DNA from 2 places in the Streptomyces sp. NBC_01255 genome. Region 1 is predicted to be linked to the other one. Evidence: riboswitches for the same ligand, from Rfam matches in the RefSeq annotation. Region 1 holds a riboswitch; the other holds the start of a gene.
The links. Region 1 has a riboswitch for cobalamin ahead of OG357_RS30460 (cobalamin biosynthesis protein). Riboswitches for the same ligand answer to the same signal wherever they lie in the genome.
Positions count from the first base shown of each region.

Region 2: another riboswitch for cobalamin. It lies ahead of cobN (cobaltochelatase subunit CobN); the one in region 1 lies ahead of OG357_RS30460 (cobalamin biosynthesis protein).

Region 1 covers NZ_CP108474.1:6,723,016-6,737,692, forward strand. Annotated here, with positions in the region: gene OG357_RS30420 (siderophore-interacting protein) at 1-489, shown strand, start outside; gene OG357_RS30425 (SCO1860 family LAETG-anchored protein) at 821-1,843, shown strand; gene cobC (Rv2231c family pyridoxal phosphate-dependent protein CobC) at 1,972-3,549, opposite strand; gene OG357_RS30435 (ZIP family metal transporter) at 3,625-4,353, shown strand; gene OG357_RS30440 (cobyrinate a,c-diamide synthase) at 4,356-5,774, opposite strand; gene cobO (cob(I)yrinic acid a,c-diamide adenosyltransferase) at 5,768-6,376, opposite strand; gene OG357_RS30450 (putative cobaltochelatase) at 6,376-8,433, opposite strand; gene OG357_RS30455 (cobyric acid synthase) at 8,603-10,111, opposite strand; gene OG357_RS30460 (cobalamin biosynthesis protein) at 10,108-11,091, opposite strand; cobalamin riboswitch at 11,126-11,265, opposite strand; gene OG357_RS30465 (hypothetical protein) at 11,414-11,635, opposite strand; gene OG357_RS30470 (inorganic phosphate transporter) at 11,648-12,919, opposite strand; gene OG357_RS30475 (alpha/beta hydrolase) at 13,361-14,488, shown strand; gene OG357_RS30480 (hypothetical protein) at 14,577-14,677, shown strand, end outside.
Region 2 covers NZ_CP108474.1:4,514,301-4,528,977, forward strand. Annotated here, with positions in the region: gene OG357_RS20180 (PA14 domain-containing protein) at 1-1,426, opposite strand, end outside; gene OG357_RS20185 (serine hydrolase) at 1,591-3,138, shown strand; gene OG357_RS20190 (hypothetical protein) at 3,333-3,632, shown strand; gene OG357_RS20195 (alpha/beta hydrolase) at 3,640-5,235, shown strand; gene OG357_RS20200 (hypothetical protein) at 5,367-5,783, shown strand; gene OG357_RS20205 (precorrin-2 C(20)-methyltransferase) at 5,806-7,305, opposite strand; gene OG357_RS20210 (precorrin-8X methylmutase) at 7,302-7,955, opposite strand; gene OG357_RS20215 (cobalamin biosynthesis protein CobG) at 7,952-9,247, opposite strand; cobalamin riboswitch at 9,325-9,459, shown strand; gene cobN (cobaltochelatase subunit CobN) at 9,501-13,184, shown strand; gene OG357_RS20225 (NAD(P)H-binding protein) at 13,396-14,247, shown strand; gene OG357_RS20230 (DoxX family protein) at 14,287-14,634, opposite strand.

The sequences.
Region 1 (14,677 bases):
GCGGGCACCTTCAGTCTCGAATTCGCCCTCCACGACGGCATCGCCAGCCGCTGGGCCCGCGCCTGCGCCCCCGGCGACACCGTGGAGGCCACGCTCCAGGGCACCGGCTTCGAGGCGCCCGACCCGCTGCCCGCGAGGCTGCTCGTGGTCGGCGACCCGGCCTCCCTGCCCGCCGTCAACTCCCTGCTCGACGCGCTCCCCGGCGTCCCCGCCACCGTCTGGTTCGAGACGCAGCACGCCTCCGACGACGAGCTGCCGGTCCGGCTCGACCCCGCGCACCACGAGCTGCGCCGGATCCCGCGCCAGGGCGGCGGCGCCGACCTCGTCGCCCGTGTGAAGGCCGAGCTGCCCGAGCTCGCGGACGCCGCCTCGTACGTCTGGATCGCCTGCGACACGGCGACGACCCGCACGCTCGCGTCGTACGCCCGCAAGGAGCTCGCCCTTCCCAAGGAGCGCGTCCACGCGCTCGGGTACTGGCGCGCGAGCTGACCCCGCGCCCCAGGGCGTCGCGTTGACGATCCGTTACCCCGGCCGGTAGCGGATCGTTTTCACTTTCTCCCACGTACCCCCGCACGCACCCACCCGTGCCCGCATGCGCCCGCTCGTACGAAAGACGCGGGACGTGGCAGGACGGTTGTGTCGAGAAAAATCGAAAATGAACACGGAAACCCCCCTTTGGAGTGAACTCACGTCAGGCGACTGTCGGTTCACTCTCCGTGCGTAAAGATTCCGGTGTCTCAAGTCGCCGAGGCCGCGCCGACCCACCGTCCCCGTGGTGAGCGGCCGGCGACGCCATGTCTCTTGTGGGGGTTCCACCATCTTGAACAGCAACACCTTCCGCGCGCCCGTACGCCGCACCGCCGCCGCCGCGACCGTCGCCGCCCTGGCCGTCGGCCCCGTGCTCCTCGCGGCCCCGGCGGCGCACGCCACGGGCGGCGAAGGGCGTGCCACCGCCGTCGTCCTGCGCGCCGGCCTCGACGTCTCCCTCCTCGGCGAGACGGTGAAGGTGCCGGTGCGCACCTCGCTCAACGAGGTCAAGGCGCCCGAGACCGAGAGCGAGACCGCGCTCACCGTGAAGGTGCAGGGGGCCGAGGGCGGAAAGCCGATCGACATCCTCGCCGCCGACGTCGCCACCTCCAAGGCCACCGTGGACGAGGCGAAGGCCGAGGGCCACGTGAACCTGGTCAAGGCGCAGGTCCACGTCCCCGGCATTCCGCTGCTCTCCCTCATCGAGGTCGAGAAGGTCACCTCCACGGCGCTGTGCGAGGTGGGGAAGAAGCCGGTCGCCGAGTCCAACGTCCTCGGGCACGTGACCGTCTTCGGCAAGAAGACCACCCTCTCCACCGCCGGCCGGACCCAGGTGACCGTGCCCGGCGTCGGCGAGGTCACCCTGGACCTCTCCCGCACCTCCACCACCTCCCGCACCGCGGCGGCGACGGCCCTCGAACTCACGGTGGCGGTCGACCCGCTGAAGCTGGGCGTGGCCAAGGTCAACGGCACCGTGACGCTCGCCGAGGCGACCTGCGAGACGCCCGAAGGCCCGGCGCCGACGAAGGAGCCCACCAAGGAGCCCACCGAGCAGCCCACCGAGCGGCCGACGGAGCAGCCCACCCAGGAGCCCGGCGAGCGGCCCTCCGAGCAGCCCACGCAGAAGCCCACCGCCGAGCCGAGCAGCGACGGCGGCGTGAAGACCAACAACGGCGGCACCACCCCGACCGAGAACCTCGCCGAGACCGGTGGCAGCTCCTCCACCACGTACATCGCGGCGGGCGCCCTCGCCCTCCTGGTGGCCGGCGGCGGCGCGCTCGCGGTCACCCGCTCGCGTGCCCGCTCGCGCGGCTGACGGCCCGAGGGGGAGGCACCGGGGGGTGCCGGAAGGGTAGGGGAAGCGGGAAAGCGGGGCGCGGGGTGGGCGATGGTGACGACATCGCCCACCCCGCGCCCCGCTCGCGTGCTTCCTTGCGGGGGCGGTCAGCCGCCCAGCAGGAGCGCCTGGTCCAAGGCCTGGAGGAAACGGTTCGTCGTGGCCCGGTCCCGGACCGCGAGCCGCAGCCAGTTCCGGTCGAGCCCCGGGAACGTGTCGCCCCGCCGGGCCGCGAAGCCGAGGAGGCGCAGCCGGTCCCTTATCGCGTCCGCCCCGTCGATCCGCAGCAGGACGAAGGGGCCCTCCGCCCCGGCTACCGTCCGCACCTCGTCGAACTCCGCGAGGCCGGCGAGCAGATGCGCCCGCTCCACGCCGATCCGGTGCGCCGCGTGCTCGGCTTCCGCGAGCGCCGACCGCGACATGCAGGCCTCCGCCGCCACCAGGGCCGGCGTCGACACCGGCCACAGCGGCTGCGCGCGCTCCAGCAGGGCGATCGTCTCCGGCGCGGCGAGGACGTACCCGATCCGCAGGCCCGCGAGCCCCCAGGTCTTGGTGAGGCTGCGCAGCACCACGAGCCCCGGCACGTCGGTCCGCCCGGCGAGCGACTCCCGCTCGCCCGGCACCGCGTCCATGAACGCCTCGTCGACCACCAGCGTCCGGCCGGGCCGGGCCAGGGCGGCGATCGAGGCGGCGGGATGCAGGACGGAGGTCGGGTTCGTGGGGTTCCCGATCACCACCAGGTCCGCGTCCTCGGGCACCGCCGCCGGATCCAGCCGGAAACCGTCCTCCTCGCGCAGCAGCACCCGGCCCACCTCGTGCCCGGCGTCGCGCAGCGCCGCCTCCGGCTCGGTGAACTGCGGGTGCACCACCACGGGCCGACGCGCCGGCAGCGCCCGCGCGAGCAGCACGAAGGCCTCCGCGGCGCCGGCCGTGAGGAGCACCCGGCCGGGCGGCAGATCGTGCCGCACGGCGACCGCGGCCCGCGCGGCCCGGCCGTCGGGATAGGCCGCGAGGCCGGTCAGCGAATCGGCGATTCTCTTTCTCAGCCAGTCCGGAGGGGTGTTCGTCCGGACGTTCACCGCGAGATCGATCAACTTCTCGTCCCGGACCTCGGCGTCACCGTGATGGCGCAGGTCGTGGGCGTCGGAATGCGTGTGCGTGTCCATGGCCGCCGTCGTGTGGGGGGTGGGGATGGTGGGGGGTGAGCCAGGCTCGCCAGCGATGTACCCGTGAGGCTGGTGCAACAACCGTACGCCTGCCGCGCGTTCGTGCGGACAAACCGGTACACACGTGGCGAGCGCACACGTAACGCGCCGCGTTTTCCGCTTCGGCACGAGCAGCACGGCCCGCGGTGCCCCGGCCGACCCATCGAACCCGGCCGACCCATCGGACCCAGCCGACTCGGCTGCCCCCTCGGCCCTGTCGATCCCCGCGCCCGCCGTGAGCAGGGCCGCCGCCTCCGCCACCGACGGCGTCCCCGTCGCGTCCAGCGGCAGCGCCGACGGATGCGGTACGGAGACGGCGGCCAGCTCCCCGGCCGGGAACCCCCGCACCGGCACCCCCAGCTCCCCGGCCGCGCCCGCGACACCCGGCTCGGCGGCCCGCGCGTCCAGCGTGGCCAGCGACCGCACGGCCGCCCGCGTCAGCCCCGCCTCCCGCAGCACCACGTCGACCAGCGCGAGCACTTCGTCCACCGGAACGCCCGACCTGGCCCCCACACCGAGGTGCGCGCACACCGCCCCATCCGATAGCAAAGGCCCATGGCTGTGGTCGTCGCGCTCGGCGCGTTCCTCATGACGCTCTTCGGCGGCTGGGTCGCGCAACGCGTCACCGACCGCCGCCACCTCGTCCTCGGCCTCGCCGGCGGACTCATGCTCGGCGTCGTCGGACTCGACCTCCTGCCGGAGGCCCTGGAGGCCGCGGGGGAGAAGGTCTTCGGCGTCCCGGAGGCCCTGCTGCTCTTCGTCGGCGGCTTCCTCTTCGCCCACGTGGTGGAGCGCCTCCTCGCCGTCCGCCAGGCGGCACACGGGGTCGGCGCCCACGAGCGGGTCCCGCAGGTCGGTCTCACCGCGGCCGCCGCGATGGTCCTGCACAGCCTCATGGACGGCATCGCCCTCGGCGCGGCCTTCCAGGTCGGCGGCGGCATGGGCGCCACCGTCGCGCTCGCCGTCATCACCCACGACTTCGCCGACGGCTTCAACACGTACACGATCACGAGCCTCTACGGGAACGCCCGCCGCAAGGCCGTCGGCATGCTCGTCGCCGACGCGGTCGCCCCGATCCTCGGCGCCGCCTCCACCCTGCTGTTCACCCTTCCGGAGGAACTCCTCGGCAGCTATCTCGGCTTCTTCGGCGGCGCCCTGCTCTACCTCGCCGCCGCCGAGATCCTGCCCGAGGCCCACCACGAACACCCCGCCCGCTCGACCCTGCTGTGCACGGTCGCGGGCGTGGGCTTCATCTGGCTCGTGGTGGGCGTCTCCGGCGGCTGAACTCACCCGCAGTGCTCCACGAACCGCAGCGCCGCCTCCGGCGCACCCGCCCAGTGCGTGTGCACGTAACTGGCGTGCACCCCGCCCTGGACGAAGCCCTCGACACGCCGCTCCGGCTGCCGCAGCCCCCAGGCCGCCCGGGCGCCCGCGCCCGGCTCGATCACGGTCCGGTGGAACTCGTGCCCCCGCATCCGCGCCCCGGCCGGCGCGAGCACGCTGTCGCTCACGGCGACGGCGTCCCGGTACCCGAGCGTCAGCCGCTCCGACATCCGCGCGTCCGCGTCGAGCACCCCGCACATGGGCCTGCCGTCGAGGGACCGCGCCAGGTACAGCAGCCCGGCACACTCGGCGGCGATCGGCGCCCCCGCCGCGGCGAGCTCGGCGACGGCGTTCCGCAACGGCTCGTTGGCGGACAGCTCGGCGCCGTACATCTCGGGGAACCCGCCACCTATGACGAGCCCCGAGGTCCCCTCGGGCAGCGCCTCGTCCCGAAGCGGATCAAACGTCACGACCTCGGCCCCGGCAGCGGTCAACAACTCGGCATGCTCGGCATACGAGAAGGTGAAAGCGGCCCCGCCTGCGAGGGCGACCACCGGCCTGGTTGTGGGCATACGTTCCGCAAGGGCTGGGGGTACCTCCCAGGCGGAGCCCTGGGGGAGGGTGGGCACAACCCACCCACCGGCGGACACCCGCCCCGCAACCCCAGGTGACCAGGCCTCGGCGTGCAGCTCAGGCGCACTGCGGGCCAACGCCAAAAGGGCTTCCAGGTCGCATCCCTGGCGCACCTGCTCCGCCTGCGCGGCCACCGCCTCGACGGCCGCAGCCTGCCGCTCGGCAACAGGCACCAAGCCCAGGTGCCGAGAAGGCGTCGCAACGGCAGGAGCCCGCCGCAGCACACCCAGCACCGGCACCCCCGACTCCCCAAGCGCCTCCCGCAGCAGATGCTCGTGCCGATCCGTGGCGACCTTGTTGAGGATCACCCCGCCGATCCGCACCTCCGGATCCCACGACGCGAACCCGTGCACGAGCGCCGCCACCGACCGCGACTGCGACGACGCGTCGACGACGAGCACCACCGGCGCCTTGAGCAGCTTGGACACCTGCGCGGTGGAGGCCAGTTCACCCTGATCGGCGGCACCGTCGTAGAGGCCCATCACCCCTTCGACGACCGCCAGGTCGCACCCGCGCGCCCCGTGCGCGAAGAGCGGCGCGATCAGCCCCGTACCGCACATGTACGCGTCGAGGTTGCGCCCCGGGCGGCCGGTCGCGAGCGCGTGGTAGCCCGGGTCGATGTAGTCGGGCCCGACCTTGTGCGGGGACACGGCCAGACCACGGCCCGCGAACGCGGCCATCAGGCCGGTCGCGACCGTGGTCTTGCCCGCACCGGACGACGGTGCGGCGATGACGAGACGTGCTACCACTCGATGCCCCGCTGGCCCTTCTGACCGGCGTCCATCGGGTGCTTGACCTTGGACATGTCGGTGACGAGATCGGCGAAGTCGACCAGCTCCTGCGGCGCGTTGCGCCCGGTGATGACGACGTGCTGGTGCCCGGGACGGTCGCGGAGGACCTCGACGACCTCCTTGGTGTCGATCCAGCCCCAGTGCAGCAGGTAGGCGAACTCGTCGAGGACGTAGAACTTGTACCGCTCCTCGGCGAGGTCCCGCTTGACCTGCTCCCAGCCCTCGCGGGCCTTCTCCTCGTGCGACTGCTCGCCCTCGGCGACCTCGCGCTGGATCCAGGACCAGCCCTCGCCCATCTTGTTCCAGGTGACCGTGCCGCCCTTGCCGGTCTCGCCGAGCGCCTTGAGGGCGTTCTCCTCGCCGACCTTCCACTTGGCGGACTTGACGAACTGGAACACCCCGATCGGCCAGCCCTGGTTCCAGGCGCGCAGCGCCATGCCGAACGCGGCGGTCGACTTCCCCTTGCCGACACCCGTGTGCACCATCACGAGTGCGCGGTTGCGGCGCTGACGGGTGGTGAGACCGTCGTCGGGCACGACGGTCGGCTGTCCCTGCGGCATTAAGCGGCCCTCCTGGTTGTCTGATCTGCTGCCTGTACGTCCCTGACGAGGCCGGCGATCGAGTCGGCCCGCAGCTCGTCCAAGGTGACGGCGGTGCCGCCGAGTTCGCGTGCGAGGCTCCCGGCGAGCCCGAGCCGCACATGACCCGTCTCGCAGTCCACGACCACGCTCGCCGTGCCCTCGGCGGCGTGCAGCCGCGCCGCCCGGGCGGCCAGCGCCACCGGGTCGGCGCCGCCGCCGGTCGCCCGTCCGTCGGTCACGACGACGAGCAGCGGGCGGCGCGAGGGGTCGCGCAGTCGCTCGATCCGCAGGACGTCATGGGCCTTGAGGAGCCCGGCCGACAGGGGCGTACGGCCACCGGTCGGGAGCTTCTCCAGCCGGGCGGCGGCCGCGTCCACGGACGAGGTCGGCGGCAGCGCCAGGTCGGCGGTACGGCCCCGGAAGGTGATGAGGCCGACCTTGTCGCGCCGCTGGTAGGCGTCGAGGAGCAGGGAGAGCACGGCGCCCTTCACGGCGCTCATCCGCTGCCGGGCCGCCATCGAGCCGGAGGCGTCCACGGCGAAGAGCACGAGGTTCCCCTCGCGCCCCTCGCGGGTCGCCTGCCGCAGGTCGTCCCGCCGGACGACGAGCCCGGGACCGGTCCGCCCGCGCGCCCGCTGGTGCGGGGCGGCGGCCTGCACGGTCGCCGCGAGGTGCAGCTTGGTCAGCGCGCCCCGGGGCCGGGTGGCCCCGGTGGTGCGGCCGTGTTCGGTACGGGCCCGGGAGCGGCGCCCGGCGGCGCCCTCGCCCAGACCGGGGACGCTCAGCATCTTCGTACGGAAGGGCTCGGCGGCCTGGACGGCCGCGCGCTCACCGGCGCCGGAGCCCTGCGGGGCCGGGGCGGGGGCCTCGGCGGGAGCGGGGGTCTCCTCGGGCACACCGTCACTCTCGGGGGCCGGGCCTTCGCCCTGCGGCGGAATGCCACCGCCGCCGCCGGGACCGCCGTCACCCGGACCGTCGGGACCGTCGGGCTCCGGGTCCTCGTCGGGGTCGGTCTGCGGCTCCTCGCCCTTGAACTGCTCCAGGGTCTCGTCGAGCTTGTCCTCGTCGAGGCCGGGCGCGTCGAAGGGATTACGGCGCCGCCGGTGGGGGAGGGCCAGGAGGGCGGCCTGCCGCACGTCCTCGGAGGTGACCTCCGTCCGCCCGGCCCAGGCGGCGAGGGCGGTCGCCGCCCGCGCCATGACGATGTCGGCGCGCATGCCGTCGACCTCGAACGCGGCGCAGGTCGCGGCGATCTGGAGCAGCGCGGCGTCCCCGAGGACCACCTTCGGGAGCAGGTCGCGGGCGGCGATGATCCGCTCGCGCAGATCGGCCTCCTCGCCGGCCCAGCGCGCGGCGAACGCGGCCGGGTCGTCCTCGAAGGAGAGCCGCCGCCGGACGACCTCCACCCGCTGCTCGGGCACGCGGGAGGCGGCGACCTCCACGGTCAGCCCGAACCGGTCGAGCAACTGCGGCCGCAGCTCGCCCTCTTCGGGGTTCATGGTCCCGACGAGAAGGAAACGGGCGGCATGGCGCACGGAGACGCCCTCGCGCTCGACGTGGGAGGCACCCATGGCGGCGGCGTCGAGGAGGTGGTCGATCAGGTGATCGCTCAGCAGGTTGACCTCGTCGACGTACAGGATGCCCCGATGGGCTGCCGCGAGGAGCCCCGGCTCGAAGGCCTTCACGCCCTCGGCGAGCGCCTTCTCGATGTCGAGCGCACCGACGAGCCGGTCCTCGGAGGCACCGACGGGCAGCTCGACCATCCGCGCGGCCCGTTCGGCCCCGGGGGCGTCGTCGTGCGGCCCGTCGGGGCAGCCCGCGTCAGGAGACGACGGATCGCAGCTGAAGCGGCAGCCGGCCACCACCGGTACCACCGGCAGCAGATCGGCGAGCGCCCGGACGGCCGTGGACTTGGCGGTCCCCTTCTCGCCCCGGACGAGCACACCGCCCACCGCCGGACTGACCGCGTTCAGCAGCAGCGCGAGCCGCAGATCGTCCATGCCGACGACGGCGGTGAACGGAAACCGGGTGCTCATCGGGCGGTCACTCCTTCAAGTTCGATCAGCTGATGCAAGCGGGCCGGTCGGCCCGGGGTGCGACTCTCCACGCCGCACGAGTGGTGCGGCTGGGAACCCGAGCCCGGCCGGAGGCCGGTCGCACGTCCCGCGCGGCCCCGCCGCGCACCCCGCAACCCTCCGCCCCCACTCACGGCGCACCCGGCGGCACGAACGGCAGCCCCGCCGGGGCCCCCTCCTCGATCAGCCGCAGCAGCGCGTCCGTGTCCGCGTGCTCCTCGATCAGGTCGCCGAGCCGGTCCAGCTGCTCTTCCCGCAGCGTGCCGAACGACGTGTCCGGGGCGGGCACGAACCGCCGCCCCGCCGCCGCCGCGACCTCCCGCAGGAACGCCCGGCGGAACCCGTCGCTCTCCAGCGAGCCGTGCCAGTGCGTGCCCCACACGGAGCCGACCCGGCACCCGTCGAGGAACGCCTCGCCGCCGCTCACCTCCGCGACGCCGTGATGGATCTCGTACCCCTCGACCCGCTCCCCGAGCGCCTCGCCGACCGGCCGCGCCAGGGTCTTCTCGCGCGCGAACCGCACCCGTACGGGCAGCAGCCCGAGCCCGTCGACGGCCCCGGCCTTCGACTCGACGTCGTCCTCGATGTGCTCGCCGAGCACCTGGAACCCGCCGCAGATTCCGAGTACCGGACGCCCCTCGGCCGCGCGCCGGGCCAGCTCACCGGCCAGCCCGCGCTCCCGCAGCCACGCGAGCGCCTTCACCGTCCCCCGGGTCCCCGGTACGACGACGAGGTCCGCGTCGACGAGTTCCTCCGGCCGGTCCACGAACCGGACGACGACGCCCGGCTCGGCGGCCAGCGCGTCGACGTCCGTGAAGTTCGACATGAGCGGTACGGCGCACACGGCGACCCGCAGCACGTCCGCGCCGACCGGCGGCGCGACGACGGACTCGCGTACGGTGCCGCGCAGCGAGACCCGGAGCCCGTCCTCCTCGTCGATGCCGAGCCCGTGCGCGTACGGGAGGACGCCGAAGGTCCGGCGCCCGGTCAGACCGTGCAGCATGTCGAGCCCGGGTTCGAGGAGGGTCACGTCACCGCGGAACTTGTTCACGAGGTATCCGGCGACGAGCGACTGGTCCTCGGGGCTCAGCAGCGCCGTCGTCCCGAAGAACTGGGCGAACACCCCGCCCCGGTCGATGTCGCCGACCACGACGACGGGCAGCCGCGCGGCCCGCGCGATGCCCATGTTCACGATGTCCGTGCGCCGCAGGTTGATCTCGGCCGGACTGCCCGCCCCCTCGCAGATCACGGCGTCGTACATGCCCCGGAGTTCCTCCAGGCACGCCATGACCGGCTCGAAGAGTTCCTTCTGCCGCCCCCCGTGGTAGCCGCGGGCGGACAACTCGCCCACCGGCTTGCCCATCAGGACGACCTGGCTGGAGCGGTCGCTGCCCGGCTTGAGCAGGACCGGGTTCATGAGCGCGGTCGGCTCGACCCGGGCGGCCTGTGCCTGCATGGCCTGGGCCCGCCCGATCTCGGCGCCCTCGCGGGTCACGAAGGAGTTGAGGGACATGTTCTGCCCCTTGAACGGCGCCACCTTCAGGCCCTTGCGGACCAGCCAGCGGCAGATGCCGGCCGTCACGACGCTCTTGCCGGCGTCGGACGTGGTCCCGGCGACCAGCAGGCCCCCACCCCTCATGCGTTCCTCCGCTTCGCGCGCTTCACGGCACCGATGATCATGCGGCCGCCTACACAGGCGGCCAGGGTCAGGACGGTCACCCGGCGCGAGAGCCGGACCGCCCGGTCGATGTCGGCGACCTCGACGGGCCGCCCTTCCCCGTTGAGTACGGGCCGGTGCTCGACCCGCCCGCCGTACGAGAGGGTCCCCCCGAGCCGTACGCCGAGGGCGCCCGCGAAGGAGGCCTCGACGGGGCCCGCGTTGGGGCTCGGGTGTTTGTCGGCGTCCGCCCGCCAGGCCCGTACGGCTCCGCGCGGATTCCCTCCGGCGAGCGTCGCGGCGACGGCCGTCAGCCGGGCCCCGGGCCAGCCGGCCACGTCGTCGAGCCGGGCCGAGGCCCAGCCGAAGCGGCGGTGGCGCGGGGACTTGTGGCCGACCATCGCGTCGAGGGTGTTGACGGCCCGGAAGGCGACGAGGCCCGGCACGCCCGCGACGGCGCCCCAGAAGAGGGCGCCGACCACGGCGTCGGAGGTGTTCTCGGCGACGGACTCGACGACCGCGCGGGCCATCGCGGGACCGTCCAGGGACTGCGGGTCGCGTCCGCACAGGTGCGGCAGCCGCTCCCGGGCGACCTCCAGGTCCCCGACGGCGAGCGCCCCGCCGATCGCGCGGGCCTCCCGCCCCAGGGTCGTACCGCCGACGACGGCCCAGACGGAGGCGGCGGTCAGCGCCACGGCGGCGGCCGGCCGGTCCCGTACGGCCCGGGCGGCGAGTGCGCCGAGGGCGGCGGTGGAGCCGGCGCAGACAGCGGTGTGCAGGGCGCCCCAGCCGCGGTGGTCGTGGTGCAGGCGCTGTTCGACGGCGGCGGCCGCGCGGCCGAAGACGGCGACGGGATGCCCGCGGCGGGGATCGCCGACGAGCCGGTCGACGGCGAGCCCGAGGGCCGCGCCGTACACGAATCCGTCCCGGGAGAGGCGGCTGGCTCTGATGCGGCCGGGCATGGCGCAGGTCCTCACTCAGGGTCCGCGCCCTGGATCGACGTGACCGGCGGCGAGAGTTCCTGACTCCCGGACCCTTCGGATCCGGTCACAGTGGCGGGACCGCGCCGGATTCGCACCGGACTTCCTCTGCTGCCGCCGTAATGGCCTCGGCAGTCCACCACGGCCCGCGAACACCCGTCAACTCACCCTTGACCTGCGACAGGTCACTGTGCGAAGCACCACAAACACGGGCCTCGGCAAGCACCACGAACACCGCGGCCGGGCGGTCCGCACCCGAAGGTGCGGACCGCCCGGCCGAAGTACTGCGGAGTGGCGAGGACCGTCAGACGACGATCAGGTAGATGCCGTAGGCCACGGCCGCCAGGCACGCGGCGAAGCAGGCGTAGGCGCCGGTCCGGGCCATCGTGGCCGAGCCGCCCTGGGCGGCGGCCTGCTCCTGCTTGGAGAGGCCGATGATGCCGAGGGTGAAGAGGCCCACGAGGGCGACGGTCGCCACGAGGCTGACTCCGAAGACGGAGCCGAGAGCTGCCCAGTCGATCTTCATGTCGTTGGTTCCTTACACCGCTGCGGCGGGGGCCGGGGGAGCGGCCGGGTCCGTGGGAACCGGCGAGGGGATGGTGGTCTTCAGGTCCTCGTCCGCGACGGCGGCGACGGAACCGGCCGGCGGCGGGGTGACGGCCGCGATCGCGGTGGTCACCACACCCGCGGGCTCGGACTCGCCGTCGAGGTCGTCGTCGGTGACGTTGTTGTGGTCGACCGGCTTGCGGCGGGACAGCGACCAGATGACGGCCGAGCCGGAGACCAGCAGGACCGCGACGGCGGCGATGCCCCAGGGGCCCTGCTTGGTGAGGAACTCGGCACCGGCGCCGACCAGGCCCGCGGCGGGCAGGGTCAGACCCCAGGCGACGAACATCCGGGTCGCGGTCGACCAGCGGACGACACCGCCCTTGCGGCCGAGGCCCGCGCCCATCACGGCACCCGAGCAGGACTGGGTGGTGGAGAGGGAGAAGCCGAGGTGCGAGGAGGCCAGGATGACCGTCGCGGCGCTGGTCTGGGCGGCGAAGCCCTGCTGCGGCTGGAGGTCGGTGAGGCCCTTGCCCATGGTGCGGATGATGCGCCAGCCGCCGAGGTAGGTGCCGAGCGCGATCGCGACGCCGGCGGCGACGATGACCCAGAGGGGCGGGTTGGAGCCGGGGGCGACGACGCCCTGGGTGACCAGGGCGAGCGTGATGATGCCCATCGTCTTCTGGGCGTCGTTGGTGCCGTGGGCGAGGGAGACGAGACCCGCGGAGGCGATCTGGCCGACCCGGTAGCCCTTGGCGGTGTGCTTCGTGTCGGTCTTGGCGCCGATCTTGTACGTCAGCCGGGTGGCCAGCATCGCGGCGAGGCCGGCGACGAGCGGCGCGGCGATGGCGGGGATGAGGACCTTGGTGACGATGGTCGGGCCGTTCACGGCCGACCAGCCGGCCGACATGACCGCGGCGCCGATGAGGCCGCCGAAGAGGGCGTGGGAGGAGCTGGACGGCAGGCCCACGAGCCAGGTCAGCAGGTTCCACAGGATGGCGCCCACGAGCGCCGCGAAGATCACTTCTGTACGAATGCCCTCTTCGTTGATGATCCCGCCGGAGATCGTCTTGGCGACCTCCACGGACAGGAACGCGCCGACGAGGTTCAGCACGGCGGACATGGCCACCGCCGTCTTGGGCTTCAGTGCACCGGTCGAGATGGTCGTGGCCATCGCGTTGGCGGTGTCGTGGAAACCGTTCGTGAAATCGAACACGAGAGCTGTCACGACCACAATGGCGAGCAGCAGCGTGATGTGTTCCATTTACCCAGGCAATCGTTTGACGTCAGTGGCTCGACGAACGTAGGCAACCTGAGTGAACGGAAGGTGAACTGGGGCGGGCGGCGTGGTGTCCCCATCCGGTGTCAAGAGATTCCGCTTAGGCCCCCGTCCGAGGGGATGTCCACGATGCGGTCGCCCTGCGACCCCGGGTAATCCGGCTCTCGCAAGGCACCGGCGGCGCGGCCCGGTTCGTCCCCCGCCGCCCCGTTCCGCCCCCTGGACCGAACCATCCGACCGGGGGACCCCGCCGAGGAGACCCATGTCACTCCCCGGGGTGCCCGACCGCACGAGCCGAGGCGCCCGCCCGTACGAGCCCGGGGTGCCCCGCCCGTACGAGCCGGGGGCGCTCCGGCCGTACGAGAGCGACACCCCGGCCGGGTCCGCCCGGTGGCAGGCCGCCCGAGACCTGCCGACACTGGGAGCGTGCGCCCGGCTACAGCGACGGCAGCGGCCGTCACCACCCTGATCGGTGTCGGTGCGGCCGCGGTAGCGGCCGGCCGGTACGCCAGCGACGTCGCCCTCAAGGCGCCGTCCGGACGACCATTCCCGGGAGACCCCAGACTCACCGTGCACGCCACGGGACCCGAACGGATCACCCTCACCCGCAGCCTCGCCTCGCTGCGCCCCGGTACGTACGGGATCGAGGCCCCCGGCCTGCACGCCGTCCTCGGCCCCGTCCTCGACCGCGTCCCGCACACCGCCGACTCCGTCGTCCGCCGCCTGGAACGGGTCGAGCTCGGCGTCCTCGGCCCCGGTGCCCGCGTCCGCCTCACTCCCCAGCTCCACGTCGGCACGCCGATCAGCGCCCTCGGGCTCGCCCACGAGGACGTCGAGATCCCCGGCGAGCTCGGCCCCCTGCCCGGCTGGCTCGTGGCCGCCCCGCGCACCACATGGGTGATCGCGCTGCACGGCCTCGGGACCACCCGCGAGCACCCCCTGAACCTCGTCCCCTTCTACAACCGCCGCAAGATCCCTGTCCTCGTCCCCGCCTACCGCGGCGACGAAGGGGCGCCCGCCTCCCCGGACGGTCTCGCCCACCTCGGCGACTCCGAGTGGCGGGACGTCGACGCCGCCATCCGCTACGCCGTCCGCCGCGGCGCCGACAAGGTCGTCCTGCACGGCTGGGGGACCGGCGCCGCGATGGCCCTGCGCGCCGCCGCCGAGTCGGGCGTACGGGACCGGATCAGGGGCCTCGTCCTCGACTCCCCGGTCCTGGACTGGGAGGCCACCGTCCGCGGCCTCGCCACGGCCCATCACGTCCCCGGCCCCCTGCTCCCGCTCGCCGTCCGCGCCGCCCAGGGCCGGACGGGCCCCCACGGGGACCGGCTCCAGGCCGCCTCGGAACCGGGCGCCCTGCGTGTCCCGGTCCTCCTCCTGCACGGCCCCGACGACATGCTCGCCCCCTGGGAGCCGTCCGTGGAGCTCGCCGCCCGCCGCCCCGATCTGGTCACCCTGCAGACGGTCCGGCACGCCCCGCACGCGGCGATGTGGAACGCCGACCCCGTCCGCTACGAAGAGGCCCTGCGCCGCTTCCTCACCCCCCTGCTCTGACGACGCACCCCCCCTGCTCCGACGGCCGTTCTGACGGGGCTGCGGATTCCGATTGGGCTTTCGGGCCGTCAGCGGGAAGACTGCCCCCGTGACGTCTCGAAAGCCCGATGAACCATTGGCGCGCAACTCCAGACTCCGACTCGTCCGCCCTCGGGCGCTGGCCACCGCCCGACGGGCCGTGACGACCCG
Region 2 (14,677 bases), 2.2 Mb from region 1:
CGCCGCTGCGGATGGTGACGGGGGCGGACAGCGGCGACTCGTTGCCCACCGGGTCGACGGCGGTGACGGCGTACGTGTGGTAGCCGTTCGGCGCCATGTCCTCGTCCTGGCACTCGATCCTGACGGGGGCCGATCCCGCTACCTCGTACAGGTTGCAGGAGACGCGGGTGAGGTCGGTCGGATCGAGGGCGGTTCCGGGCGAGCGGTAGACGCGGAAGCCTCCGGAGTAGGCGACCTCGTTGCCGAAGGATCCGATCATGTTCCAGGAGATGACGGTCTTGTCGAGCTCGGCGAGAGCGCGCACAGCCGTTGGTGCCGGCGGCGGCGTCGTGTCGGTCCTGTTGCCGCTGACGACGGCGGAGTACGCCGAGGGGAGTTCGGCGGTGTCGAAGGCGCGGACGCGGTAGTACCGCGGGACTCCAGCCGGTGCCGAACTGTCCCAGTAGCGCAGGTCGGTGAACGGACCGTAGGTGTATGGCGTGAGCACCGTGAACGGCCCTGTCGGCTGGTCGGCCGCTTCCACCTCGTACCGTACGGCGTCGGTCGCCGCCTTCCAGCTCAGCTGGTTCTCGTTGTTGGCGGTGGAGACGGTGAGGCCCGTCGGAGTGGCGGGGGCGGTGCGGTCGATGGTGTGGACGGTCGGGTCGTAGGGGCTGCCGTACGACTCGTTGCCGGCCTTGTCCCGTGCCCGTACCTCGTAGACGTACGTCTGGCCGGTGCGCGGTGTGTTGTCCGTGTAGGACCTGGTGGTCAGCAGGGCGGTGCCGCTGACCCGGCTCCAGGCGGTGGAGGTCTCCGGGCGCCGGTAGACGCTGTACCCGGCGAGGTCCATCTCCTTGTTCGCGTTCCAGTAGATCTTGGTCGCCCCCGTGGTGTAGTTGGGGTCGACCCAGGCGCTGGCCGGTGCGAGCGGCCGTACCTTGTCGACGGTCGCCGAAGTGCGGGGCGCGTAGCCGAACTTGACGTTCGCCGCGCCCGTCCAGGTCACGTAGTGCACGACGATCGTGTGGCGGCCGGACGGGATGGTGAGGTCGACCGTCTTCTTCTGGGTCGTGGAGACGTTCTTCCACAGGTCGATCTTGCGCACGCCGTCGAGGCTTACGCGGATGCCGTCCTGCGCCTCCGCGGTGAACGTGAAGGGGCCGCCGGAGCCGAAGTCGCGGGTGAGGGTCCAGCGGACGCCGAAGTTGTCCTTCGGGAGCGTGGTGACGGCCGGGTCGCCGAGGCCGTAGTTCTCGGCGATGACGCTGTCGCAGGTGACCAGCTTGGGCGTGCCCGTGAGCGTGGTGTTGGCGTAGTAGTCCGCCTTCCACAGCGGGGAGGCGCAGGTGACGGCCGCTGCGGCCGGGGTGGCGGTCAGCAGACCGCCGGATGCGACGAGGGCGGCCGTGGTGGCCAGCGCGCTCAGTCGGGTACGAGTGATCACGAAGAGTGGGGCCCTTTCCGGACCTGCGGGGATGACCTGCGGGGAACAGACGACGCGTGGGGGGAAGGGGCGGTGCGGGTGGGGCCGGTGTTCCGCCGGAGGGGGACTTTACCGGCCCGTTCCTTCCGCGCGACAGGGGATTCGGCTCGGCGTTCAATGGAGGGGTGAGTACCGTCCGCTGGCTGGTCACGGCGGGGCTCGTGGCGCTGTTGGGCGCCGCGCCGAGCCCCTCCCCCACCCCCGATCCGCCGCCCCCGCAGCCGCCTCCCGTGCTCGACCAGGCGGACGTGGACCGGGCGGTCGGCCGGCTCGACGCCACGGTCACGGAGCTGATGAAGCGCACCGGTGTCCCCGGCGTCTCCGTCGCCGTCGTGTACGAGGACCGGGTCGTCGTCGTGAAGGGGTACGGGGTCCGCGAGGTCGGCAAGGAGGCCCGGGTCGACGCCGACACCGTCTTCCAGCTGGCCTCGGTGTCGAAGCCGATCGCGTCCACCGTCGTCGCCGGGGCCGTCGGCGTCGAGGGCTGGCAGCGTCCCGTCGCCGACGACCTGCCGGAATTCCGGCTGAAGGACCCGTGGGTGAGCTCCCACGCGACGGTCGCCGACCTGTTCTCGCACCGCAGCGGCCTGCCCGACCACGCGGGCGACCTCCTGGAGGACCTCGGCTACGACCAGGAGTACATCGTCTCCCACCTGCGGTACGAGCCCCTCGCGCCGTTCCGCGCGAGCTACGCGTACACCAACTTCGGTCTGACGGCGGCCGCCGAGTCCGTGGCCGAGCGGGAGGGCGTGCCGTGGGAGAAGCTCGCCGAGGACACGCTCTACAAGCCCGCCGGCATGAACGACACCAGCTCCCGCTTCGAGGACTTCGCCGACAACGCCGACCGGGCCGTCGGCCACGTACAGGAACCCGACGGCACCTGGAAGGCGCGGTACGTCCGCGACCCGGACGCCCAGTCACCGGCGGGCGGCGTCAGCTCCTCGGCCACCGACATGGCGACCTGGATGCGGCTCCAGCTGGCGAACGGCGAGCTCGACGGGCGCCGGATCGTCGACGAGGACGCCCTCCTCGTCACCCACCACCCCCAGGCCGTGTCCTCGCCGCCGCACGCACCGGCCGGCCGGACCGGCTTCTACGGCCTCGGCTGGAACGTGTCGTACGACGACGAGGGCCGGCTGCGCCTCTCGCACACCGGGGCGTTCGCGCTCGGCGCGCACACCAACGTCACGATGCTGCCGGGCGAGCAGCTCGGGATCGTCGTCCTCACCAACGGGGCCCCGGCCGGCGTCGCGGACACCGTCGCGCTCGACTTCTTCGACACGGCGCAGGACGGCGAGCCGAGCAGGGACTGGCTGCCGCTGGTCGACGGCATCTACAAGCAGCAGGAGGAGGCGGGCCGTTCGGAGACGGACTTCGCGAAGCCGCCCGCCGACCCCACCGCTGCGAAGGCCGCCGACGCCTACACCGGCACGTACGCCAACGACTACTACGGCAAACTGACGGTCGTCGAGGAGGACGGCGGCCTGGTGCTGAAGCTGGGGCCGGAGCCCCAGTCGTACCGGCTCACGCACTACGACGGGAACACGTTCAGCTTCCCGACGCGCGGGGAGAACGCCGTCGGCCCGACCGGCGTCACGTTCTCCCCGGACGGCAAGACCGTCCGCGTCGAGTACCTGGACCAGGAGGGGCTTGGCACCTTCACCCGCGGCTGACCGCGGCTCACTGCGGCTGACCGCGGCTCGCCAAGGGGCGGCGACTCGGGTGCAGTTGCGAACGGCGCCACCGCACCGACCCATGCGGTGAGCGGGCAGATCACGGTTTCGGCTTTGCTCTTGATCACGACCGGGTGGGGTCGGCTAGTCTCGCCCGGGTATCGGAAGCATGGCGTGCGTATCGGGGGACACACGTGGGTTGGGATCTCAACATCTCGGCGGGGGAACTGCGGGCTTCGGCCGGCGCCGCCGACGCTCTGGCGGCGGACTTGCACGAGCCGCTGCGCAAGGCGGGCGCCGATCTGGCGTCGGCCGCCGCGGCCTTCGGGCCGTGGACCGTGGGCCCGCGGATGTCGCAGACCGGCGAGGGCTGGGGCTCGGGCCTGGAGACCCTGCGGGGCCGGCTCACCGAGCACGCGAACGGGCTCCGCCATCTCGCCGACGGGCGCGACGTCATGGAGCAGGACGTCATGTCCTGCTTCCAGGGCTGGTGACGGCGCCGTGACGGAGCACTTCGCCCAGTTGATGAAGCAGGACTTCGCGGACCTGGACAGCGCCGTGGGCTCCTGGAAGAAGCTCGCCGACGCCCTGTCGCAGACGCAGACGGGCAGCGGCAGGCGGGTGACCGGACCGCTGCACAAGGCGGGCTGGACCGGCGTCAGCGCCACGTACGGCCTCGAAGCCATGGAGGCCACGGAGAGCAAGCTGGGGACGGGCCGCACCAACGCCCAGCTGATCGCCACCACCCTGGACACCCTCAACACGAAGATGCAGGCGGCCCAGCGCAAGCTGCGCGCCGCCGTCGCCGACGCGGAGGCGGCGGGCCACACGGTCCGCGACGACGGCTGGGTCGAGTCCAAGCAGGCCGTGGACCCGAAGTACCACAACGACCCGGACTACGCGGACGCCCAGCGCGACGCCAACTCCGGCCTCGGCGGCTTCCGTGCCCGGATCGACGCGGCCGTGGCGGAGGCGGAGGCGGCGAGCAACGAGGGCGCCGAAGTCCTGCGCCAGATCGACCCGTTCGACCTCGACAAGCGGTACGGCGGCGCCCATGCCCAGGAGGACGCGGCCCGGGTCGCCGCCTTCGCGGGCATCGACAAGAAGGACATCCCCGACGGTACGGACCCGCAGCGCTCGGCGGACTGGTGGAAGGGTCTGGACGAGGAAGACAAGCGGATGTACCTGGCGGCGTACCCGGAGCAGGTCGGCGGCCTCGACGGCCTGCCCGCGACCACCCGCGACCAGGCCAACCGGACCGTGCTCGACATGCGCCTCAACGACTACGCGCAGCGCGAGGGCGACCTCGGCTACCACGACCGCTCCAGTTACCAGGGCCTGCAGAAGCTGAAGGACCGGATGGACAAGTCGGACACGGCCCCGGAGCACAAGCAGCTCCACCTGTTGGGCTTCAGTACGGAGGGGGACGGCAGGGCGATCGTCTCGGTCGGCAACCCGGACAAGGCGGCGCACACGGCGGTGTCGGTGCCGGGGACGGACAACCAGCTCGACAACTTCACCGACTCGATCGACCGGGCGGAGAAGCTGCAGGACTCGGCCGGTGAGCGCACCCCGGGCCAGGGCAAGGATGTCGCCGTCATCGCCTGGCTCGACTACGACGCCCCCGAGCTGGACCTCGGCGTCGTCACGCCGGGCCGGGCCGAGGACGACGCCGAGACCCTCCGCGACTTCACTCACGGACTGCGCGCCTCGCACGAGGGTGAGCGGACCCACATGACCGTCGTCGGGCACAGCTACGGCTCCACCATGGTGGGCACGGCCGATTCCGGCGGTCAGGGACTGGACACCGACGACATGATCGTCGTCGGCAGCCCGGGCCTCAACGTGGACCGGGCCGACCAGCTCCAGGTCTCGCCCTCCCGGCTCTGGGTCGGCGCGGCGCCGGACGACGGCGTCGTGAACTGGACTGCGGACAAGACCCTCGGTGAGAACCCGGCCGACCCTGCCTTCGGCGGCCAGCAGATGTACGTCGACACCAGCGGCCACAGCGGCTACTGGAACGACGACAGCCAGAGCCTGGCGAACCAGGGGCGCATCATCGCCGGGAAGCAGCCGGAGGGCGCTCCCGCCTCATGACGCCTGTGACCCTGAGGAATTCCGTGACCCGGCCTGTGATCCGGAGGGCTTCGCTCGCCCTCGTACCTGTTCTCGTACTGCTCCTGGGGGGCTGTGTGTCCGACGAAGCGAAGAACGATCCACTGCCCCGCATGAGCAAGCAGAAGGCGGAGGAGTGGGCCGAGCACTGGACGAGTTCCATGGCGCGCACGGCCGAGGCGGAGGTCGTCGCGTCGACCCGGCAGGCGAACTTCTCCAACTGCCTCGGCAAGGGCGGGGAGTCGGCGAGCGACGGCCGCTTCACCCTGCGGTACAACCTCCGCGCGAAGCTGCCCAGGGACCGGCAGGCGGCGGGCATCCGCGCGATCAAGGACGAGCTGGAGAAGCAGGGCTTCGAGATCCAGGGCTACCGGTCCGACCCGGCCAAGGATCCCGTGAACCTGGTCGACGCCAGGCAGCCGGAGCAGCGCTTCGCCGTCTCCGCGGAGGACCTGGACGACCAGCTGATCGTGCTCGTCGTGAGCACCCCCTGCCTCCTGCCGCCCGACGTCGAGCAGCAGGAGTTCTGACCTCCGTCGGTCGTCGGGGCCGTCAGCCGTAGCGGCGCGGCGTCCAGGCGATCGTCCGGCCGTCGGCCCGCTCGACCGCCCGCGTCTGCGAGGAGCCGACGAGGAGCAGGGTGCGCATGTCGACCTCGGACGGCTCCAGGGTCTTCAGGGTCACCACCCGGACCGACTGCTCGGGGCCGCCGACGTCACGGGCGACGACCACCGGGGTCTCGGGCGAGCGGAGTTCGAGCAGGAGGTCGCGGGCGGCGGCCACCTGGTGCGTACGGGACTTCGACCCCGGGTTGTAGAGGGCGATGACCAGGTCGGCGCCGGCGGCGGCGCGCAGCCGGGCCTCGATGACGTCCCACGGCTTGAGCCGGTCGGAGAGCGAGATCGTGGCGTAGTCGTGGCCGAGCGGGGCGCCCGCCGCCGCGGCGGCCGCGTTGGCGGCGGTCACGCCCGGCAGGACCCGTACGGGGACGTCCGCGTACGCCGGTTCGCAGGCGACCTCCAGGACGGCGGTGGCCATGGCGAAGACGCCCGGGTCGCCGCCGGAGACGACTGCGACCTTCCGCCCGCGCTTGGCCAGGTCGAGCGCGAACTCGGCCCGCTCCGACTCGACCTTGTTGTCGGAGCCGTGCCGGATCTGCCCGGGGCGCAGCTCCGGCACCCGGTCCAGGTAGGTGGTGTAGCCGACGAGGACGTCGGCGTTGACGAGCGCGCCGCGCGACTCGGGCGTCAGCCAGGGCGCGCCGGCCGGGCCGGTGCCGACGACGACGACCTCGCCCCGCTCCCGTACCGGAAGCTCCTGGTCGATACGGGAGGGGAGGACCGCGACGGAGAAGTACGGGACGGAGTCCGGGTCGATGTCGGCGAGGTCGCCGGTCCGCTCGCCCGCCATGAACGCCCGCTCCACGTACCGCGCGTCGTCGAGCCGGCCCGCCCGCTCCAGGGCGCGCTTCACGGTGGGGAAGGTGCGGCCGAGCTTCATCACGACCGCCGAGTCGGTGCCCGCGAGGCGGGCCGTCAGCTCGTCCTCCGGCAGGGTGCCGGGGATGATCGTGAGGACCTCCTCCGCCTCGCACAGCGGCTCGCCGAGCCGGGCGGCGGCGGCGCTCACCGAGGTGACGCCGGGGATGACGGTCGTGTCGTAGCGGTCCGCGAGCCGCTTGTGCATGTGCTGGTACGAGCCGTAGAAGAGCGGGTCGCCCTCGGCGAGGACGGCGACCGTGCGGCCGGCGTCGAGGTGGGCGGCGAGGCGGGCCGCGGCCTCCTCGTAGAAGTCGTTCAGGGCGCCCCGGTAGCCGCCGGGGTGGTCCGTGGTCTCGACGGTGAGCGGGTACATGAGCCGCTCCTCGACATGGTCCTCGCGGATGTGCTCGGCGGCGATGGAGCGCGCTATCGAGCGGCCGTGGCGGGCCGAGTGGTACGCGACGACGTCGGCGGCGGCGATGGCCTTCACCGCGGCGACGGTCATCAGGTTCGGGTCGCCGGGCCCGAGCCCGACCCCGTACAGCTTGCCTTTCGTGTGCGCGGTGCTCATGCCTGGATCTCCGCTTCGTGGGCGAGGGCGTTGATCGCGGCGGCGGTCATCGCGCTGCCGCCGCGCCGGCCCCGTACGACGAGGTAGTCGAGGTCCAGGGTGTTCGCGGCGAGCGCGTCCTTGGACTCGGCGGCGCCGATGAAGCCGACCGGGATGCCGAGGACGGCGGCGGGCCTGCCGGCGCCCTTCGCGATCATCTCCAGGAGGTGGAAGAGGGCGGTGGGGGCGTTGCCGATGGCGACGACGGAGCCTTCGAGGCGGTCCCGCCACAGTTCGAGCGCGGCGGCGGAGCGGGTGGTGCCGAGGTCGGCGGCGAGGCCCGGCACGGCCGGGTCGGAGAGCGTGCAGATCACCTCGTTGTCGGCGGGCAGCCGCTTGCGGGTGACGCCGCTGGCGACCATCTGCGCGTCGCAGAGGATCGGGGCGCCGGCGCGCAGGGCCTCGCGGGCGTTCGCGGCGACCTGAGGGGAGTACGCGATGTCCTGGACGAGGTCGGTCATGCCGCAGGCGTGGATCATCCGGACCGCCACCTGGGCGACGTCGGCGGGCAGGCCCGCGAGCTCCGCCTCGGCGCGGATCGTGGCAAAGGACCGGCGGTAGATCTCCGCCCCGTCCTTCTCGTAGTCGAACATCCTGGTGCTCTCGCTCATCTCGTCGTCGTGGCGGTCGTGCCGGTGGTGGTGCGGGCCGTGGTCACTGCTTCGGGCAGGGCGGTACGGGGGGTGGGGACGCCGTCCACCAGGTAGGCGCCGTCGGCGGTGGCGACGACGTCGACCCAGGTGCCGTGCGGATGCCCGCAGCGGCGCTCGCACCCGGAGTAATGAACAGGGAGAGGGAGGCAGAGGGCGGCCCCCGGGGCCGCGTCCTCGCGGACGTCCGCGAGGGACTTGGCGCACCCGGGGCGCCCGGTGCAGGCGCTGACGCCCGCCCAGGGGGAGTCGGGCCGGGTGATCAGCCCGGAGGCGGCGAGGGCGGCGAGCCGGTCGCGGTCCTGATGGCCCGCCGCCGCCGCCGCTGCCGCCGCCGCTCCCACGACGACCGCACCGCGCCACGGCGTCAGCCGCACCTCCTCGGCGGGCAGCAGCGCGCGCAGCTGGGCGGCGGTGAGGCGGCCGAGGGGCGCCAGGACGTACAGGGCGGTGGCGCCGAGGGGCCCGGGGGCGAGGGGCGCGCCATCGGGGACTTCTCGTACAGGTAGGGGTACGGGCTCCGCCGCGATCCCCGCGCGGGCGAGCGCGCCCGCCACGTCGGGGGCGCACCCATCCGGCAGCTCCCGCACCCGCCAGGCCCCGTTCCCGGCCTCGCGGGCGGCGTCCAGGAAGGCCCCGGCGGCGGCGAGGGCGGCCCGGGGAGCGTCGGCCCCGCCGACCCGGAAGGCCAGCCCGCCCACGTACAACAGCGCGGCACCCGGCTCCACTGCGACCAAGGTCACATCGCCGCCGAGGCCCGCCACGTCACCGCGCCCGTCGTCGAGGACGAAGAGGAAACGGCCGGACAGCGCCGCCGCCCAGGGCTCGGCGCACAGCAGGGTGTCCAGCTCACGGGCCCACAACTGGACCTCGGGGCCGCCGAGTCCGTCGAGGCCGGCGGCCGGGGAGGCCACGATGTTGCGGACGCGTTCGTGGGTGGGGGAGGGCAGCAGGCCCGCTTCCGCGAGCAGTGCGGCGAGCTCCGCCCCGCAGTCGTCCGCGAGGCCGCGCAGCTCCGCGTTCCCCCGGGAGGTGATGCTGACCCGTCCGTCGCCGAGGATCTCCGCCGCGTCCGCCAGCGCCTCGACCTGACGTGCCGTCAAGCATCCTGCGGGCAGCCGCAGTCGGGCCAGCCGGCCGTCGTCGGCGGCGTGCAGGCGCAGCGCCCCGGGGCAGGCGTCGCCACGGTCCCGTTTGCGAGCTTCGTCCCGTTCGGGCGTCGAGGGTGGGGTGGGCGGCATGGCGGCGAGCATACCCACGGGGAACCGGGCCACCACCGAGTGTGATCCGGCCGACTCCACGGCCCGCCCCGCCCCGCCGACCTCACGATCTAGGATGCAGATCGGCATGGGGTCCCAGGACCCCGGGGAGGAAGCCCGGTGAGAATCCGGCGCGGTCCCGCCACTGTGAGCCCGTACCAGCGATGGCACGGGTGAGTCAGGAACTCCCGCCGTCCACACGACCACCCGGGGCGCGGACAACCCCGAGGAAGGGCCTGCGCACGCCATGCTTCTGCTGCTGTCGCACTCCGACACCGACCTGCTCAGTGCCCGCGCGGCGAACGCCGCCTCGGCCGAGGGAGCCGGCGGCCCGGTCGAGTACCGGTTCGCCAACCCCTCCCGGCTGTCCCTCGCCGAACTGCCCACGCTCCTCGACGGCGTCGATCTCGTCGTCGTCCGCCTCCTGGGCGGCATCCGCTCCTGGGAGGAGGGGATCGACGCGATCCGCGCCACCGGGAAGCCGGTCGTCGTGCTCAGCGGCGAACAGGCCCCCGACGCCCAGCTGATGGAGACCTCGACCGTCCCCGTCGGCGTCGCCACCGAGGCGCACGCCTACCTCGCGCACGGCGGCCCCGGGAACCTGGAGCAGCTGGCCCGCTTCCTCTCCGACACCGTCCTCCTCACCGGCCACGGCTTCGAGGCCCCGGCGCCGGCCCCCACCTGGGGCCCGCTGGAGCGCACCGCCCGGACGACGACCGGCCCGACGATCGCGGTGCTCTACTACCGCGCCCACCACATGAGCGGGAACACCGCCTTCGTGGAAACCCTCTGCGCGGCGATCGAGGACACCGGCGCGCAGGCGCTCCCGCTGTACGTGGCGTCCCTGCGCGCCCCCGAGGCGGAGCTGCTCGACCGGCTCCGTACCGCCGACGCGATCGTCACCACCGTCCTCGCGGCGGGCGGCACCAAGCCCGCCGAGGCGCAGGCCGGCGGTGACGAGGAGGCCTGGGACGCGGGCGCGCTGGCCGGGCTCGACGTACCGATCCTCCAGGCGTTGTGCCTGACCGGTTCGCGCGAGAACTGGGAGGAGAACGACGAGGGCCTGTCGCCGCTGGACGCGGCCAGCCAGGTCGCCGTGCCCGAGTTCGACGGCCGGCTCATCACCGTCCCGTTCTCCTTCAAGGAGATCGACGCGGACGGGCTTCCGGCGTACGTCGCGGACGCCGAGCGCGCCGCCCGCGTCGCCGGGATCGCCGTCCGCCACGCGCGGCTCCGCCACATCCCGAACGCCGAGAAGAAGCTGGCGCTCGTCCTCTCCGCGTACCCGACGAAGCACTCCCGCATCGGCAACGCGGTAGGCCTCGACACCCCCGCCTCCGCCGTCTCGCTCCTCCGCCGCCTGATCGCCGAGGGCTACGACTTCGGCCCGGCCGAAGACCTCCCCGGCCTGATCTCCGGCGACGGCGACGAGCTGATCTACGCCCTCATCGAGGCCGGCGGCCACGACCAGGACTGGCTGACGGAGGAGCAGCTCGCGCGCAACCCCGTCCGCATCCCGGCCGCCGACTACAAGCGCTGGTACGCGACCCTGCCCGAGGAGCTCCGCACGCACGTCGAGGAGCACTGGGGCCCGGCGCCCGGCGAGATGTTCCTCGACCGCTCCCGCAACCCGGAGGGCGACATCGTGCTCGCCGCCCTGCGCCGCGGGAACCTGCTGATCCTCATCCAGCCGCCGCGCGGCTTCGGCGAGAACCCGATCGCGATCTACCACGACCCCGATCTCCCGCCGTCGCACCACTACCTGGCCGCCTACCGCTGGATCGCCGCCCGCGCCGAGGACGGCGGCTTCGGCGCCGACGCCATGGTCCACCTGGGCAAGCACGGCAACCTGGAGTGGCTGCCCGGCAAGAACGCCGGCCTGTCCGCCGCCTGCGGCCCCGACGCGGCACTGGGCGACATCCCGCTGATCTACCCCTTCCTCGTCAACGACCCGGGCGAGGGCACGCAGGCCAAGCGGCGCGTGCACGCGACCCTCGTCGACCACCTGGTGCCGCCGATGGCGCGCGCCGAGTCGTACGGCGACATCGCGCGCCTGGAGCAGCTGCTCGACGAGTACGCGCAGATCTCCTCGATGGACCCGTCGAAGCTGCCCGCGATCCGCGCCCAGATCTGGACGCTGATCCAGGCGGCCAAGCTCGACCACGACCTGGGGCTCCAGGACCGCCCGGAGGACGACGGCTTCGACGACTTCCTGCTGCACGTCGACGGCTGGCTGTGCGAGGTCAAGGACGCCCAGATCCGCGACGGCCTGCACGTCCTGGGCGGCGCGCCGGAGGGCGAGGCCCGCGTCAACCTGGTCCTCTCGATCCTCCGCGCCCGCCAGATCTGGGGCGGTACGCAGGCGCTGCCGGGCCTGCGCGAGGCGCTCGGCCTGGACGAGTCGGCCATGGACCGGGCCAGGACCGACGACATCGAGGAGCGCGCCCGCCGGGTGGTCGAGGCCATGGAGGCCGCCGGCTGGTCCGTGGACGCGATCACGGACGCCGCCGTACTGGGCCTGGGCGCCCCGCCGATGGGCGGCACGGCGTACGGGATCCAGCTGGAGTCCGTGAAGACGGTCCTCCGCTTCGCCTGCGAGCAGGTGGTACCCCGCCTCGCCGGCACGACGGACGAGCTGACCCACGCGGTCCACGCCCTGAACGGCGGCTTCGTCCCGGCGGGCCCGTCGGGCTCCCCGCTCCGCGGCCTGGTCAACGTCCTGCCGACGGGCCGCAACTTCTACTCGGTGGACCCGAAGGCCGTCCCCTCCCGCCTGGCGTGGGAGACGGGCCAGGCCTTGGCCGACTCGCTCCTGGAGCGCTACCGCACGGACAACGGCGAGTGGCCGACCTCCGTCGGTCTCTCCCTCTGGGGTACGAGCGCGATGCGGACCGCAGGCGACGACGTGGCCGAGGCGCTCGCCCTGCTCGGCGTCCGCCCGCTCTGGGACGACGCCTCGCGCCGGGTGAACGGCCTGGAGGCCATCCCCCTCGCCGAACTGAACCGCCCGCGTGTCGACGTCACCCTCCGCATCTCGGGCTTCTTCCGAGACGCGTTCCCGCACGTCATCGGCCTCCTGGACGACGCGGTACGCCTGGTCGCGGCCCTCGACGAACCGGCCACGGACAACTACGTCCGGGCGCACGCGCAGGCCGACCTGGCCGAGCACGGCGACGAGCGGCGCGCGACGACCCGTATCTTCGGCTCCCGGCCGGGGACGTACGGCGCGGGCATCCTCCAGCTGATCGACAGCCGCGACTGGCGCACGGACGCCGACCTCGCGGAGGTCTACACGGTGTGGGGCGGCTACGCCTACGGCCGAGGCCTCGAAGGCCGCCCGGCGCGCGCCGAGATGGAGACGGCGTACAAGCGCATCGCGGTGGCCGCCAAGAACACGGACACCCGCGAGCACGACATCGCCGACTCGGACGACTACTTCCAGTACCACGGCGGCATGGTGGCGACCGTCCGCGCGCTCAAGGGCACGGCCCCCGAGGCGTACATCGGCGACTCCACCCGTCCCGAGACCGTCCGCACCCGCACCCTCGTCGAGGAGACCTCCCGGGTCTTCCGCGCCCGCGTGGTCAACCCGCGCTGGATCGAAGCGATGCGCCGCCACGGCTACAAGGGCGCGTTCGAGCTGGCGGCGACGGTCGACTACCTCTTCGGCTACGACGCCACGACGGGCGTGGTCGCCGACTGGATGTACGACAAACTCACCCAGGAATACGTCCTCGACGCGGACAACCAGGCCTTCCTGAAGGAAGCCAACCCCTGGGCCCTGCACGGCATCGCGGAACGCCTCCTCGAAGCCGAGTCCCGCGGCATGTGGGAGAAGCCGGACCCGGAGACCCTGGCCGCCCTGCGCCAGGTCTTCCTGGAAACGGAAGGCGACCTGGAAGGCGCCGGGGGCACCGACGAGGAGGAGTAACCCTCCCTTCTCACCCGCAAGGTCTCCGAAGGCCTCGCTCACCGCACGGGGGTCGGTGGACGGGGCCTTCGGCATGCCGTGACCTCCGTGCATCGCGGCCCGCCAAGGACCCGGCCCACAGCGCCTGACGGGCACTCCGGTCGGTGCTTGACCTCAACCTTTGTTGATGTACGAGAGTCGTGTCATCGAACCGCGAGACGAGGAGATTCCGATGACACAGCCCAGGATCCTGGTGACCGGCGCGACGGGAAGGGTCGGCGGTGCGGTGGTGGGCCAACTGCACGCGGCGGGCGTGCCCGTGCGGGCGCTGGTGCGTGGGGAGGCGGACTTCCCGGAGGGTGTGCAGGCGGTACGTGGCGATCTCGGTGATCCCGCGTCGTTGGGCCCGGCTCTGGAGGGCGTCGATACGGTCTTCCTGGTGTGGCCGTTCCTGAGTGCCGAGGGTGCGTCGGACGTGATCGACGCGATCGGGAAGCATGCTCGGCGGGTGGTGTACCTGTCGTCCGCCGGGGTCGGGAGCGAGAACGAGGAGCCCGGCGAGGCGATCACCATGTTCCACGCGGAGCTGGAGCGGCTGATCGAGGCATCGGGCCTGGAGTGGACGGCGCTGCGGCCCACCGGGTTCGCGAGCAACACGCTGGGCTGGGCGGAGGAGGTCCGCACCACCGGCGCGGTACGGGCGCCGCTGGCACAGCTGGCCCGCCCGCTGATCCACGAGGCGGACATGGCCGCGGTCGCCGTCCAGGCGCTGACGACCGACACCCTGCTCGGCGCCCGCCCCCTGATCACCGGACCCGAACTGGTCACCCAGGAACGGCAGGTGGCGCTGATCGGCGAGGCGATCGGGCGACCGGTGCGGTTCGAGGAGGTCACGCTGGACGAGGCCGTCGAGCAGATGAAGGCCGCGGGCTACCCGGCGGAGCTGGTGGAGGCCATCCTGCCGGCCCAGGCGAAGATGCTCGACCGTCCGGAGCCGGTCAACGACGAAGTGGAGCGCATCACGGGCACCCCGGCCCGGTCCTTCCGGGAGTGGGCGGTGGACCACGCGGCGGACTTCCGCTGAGAGGGCGCCGGGCGCGCGCGAAGGCGGCGGGCCGAGGGGTCAGGCGGAGGCTATGCGCAGGGTCAGGGCTGCCGCTGCGATCAGGGTGAGGACCACCGCCGGGGCCATCTCGTAGTCCTTCGCGCGTACGTGGGTGACGATCGCGCCCGCGAAGTAGAGCGTCACGCCGATCGCCGCCGCCACGCCCAGCGGGGCCACCGCGAGGCCCGCGAGGAGGCCGATCGCGCCCGCCGCCTTCGCCGTCGCCAGCCAGGGCAGCCAGGAATCCGGGACGCCCAGCTTGGTCATGTTGCCGGTGATCTGCGGGTTGCGGGTGAAGGTCAGGAAGGCGGAGGCGGAGAGCGCGAAGGCGAGCAGCGCGGCGACCACGGCGTAGCCGATGAACATGGGAGTGCTCCGATGATGTGAGGGACTTAATCGTTGAACCGTA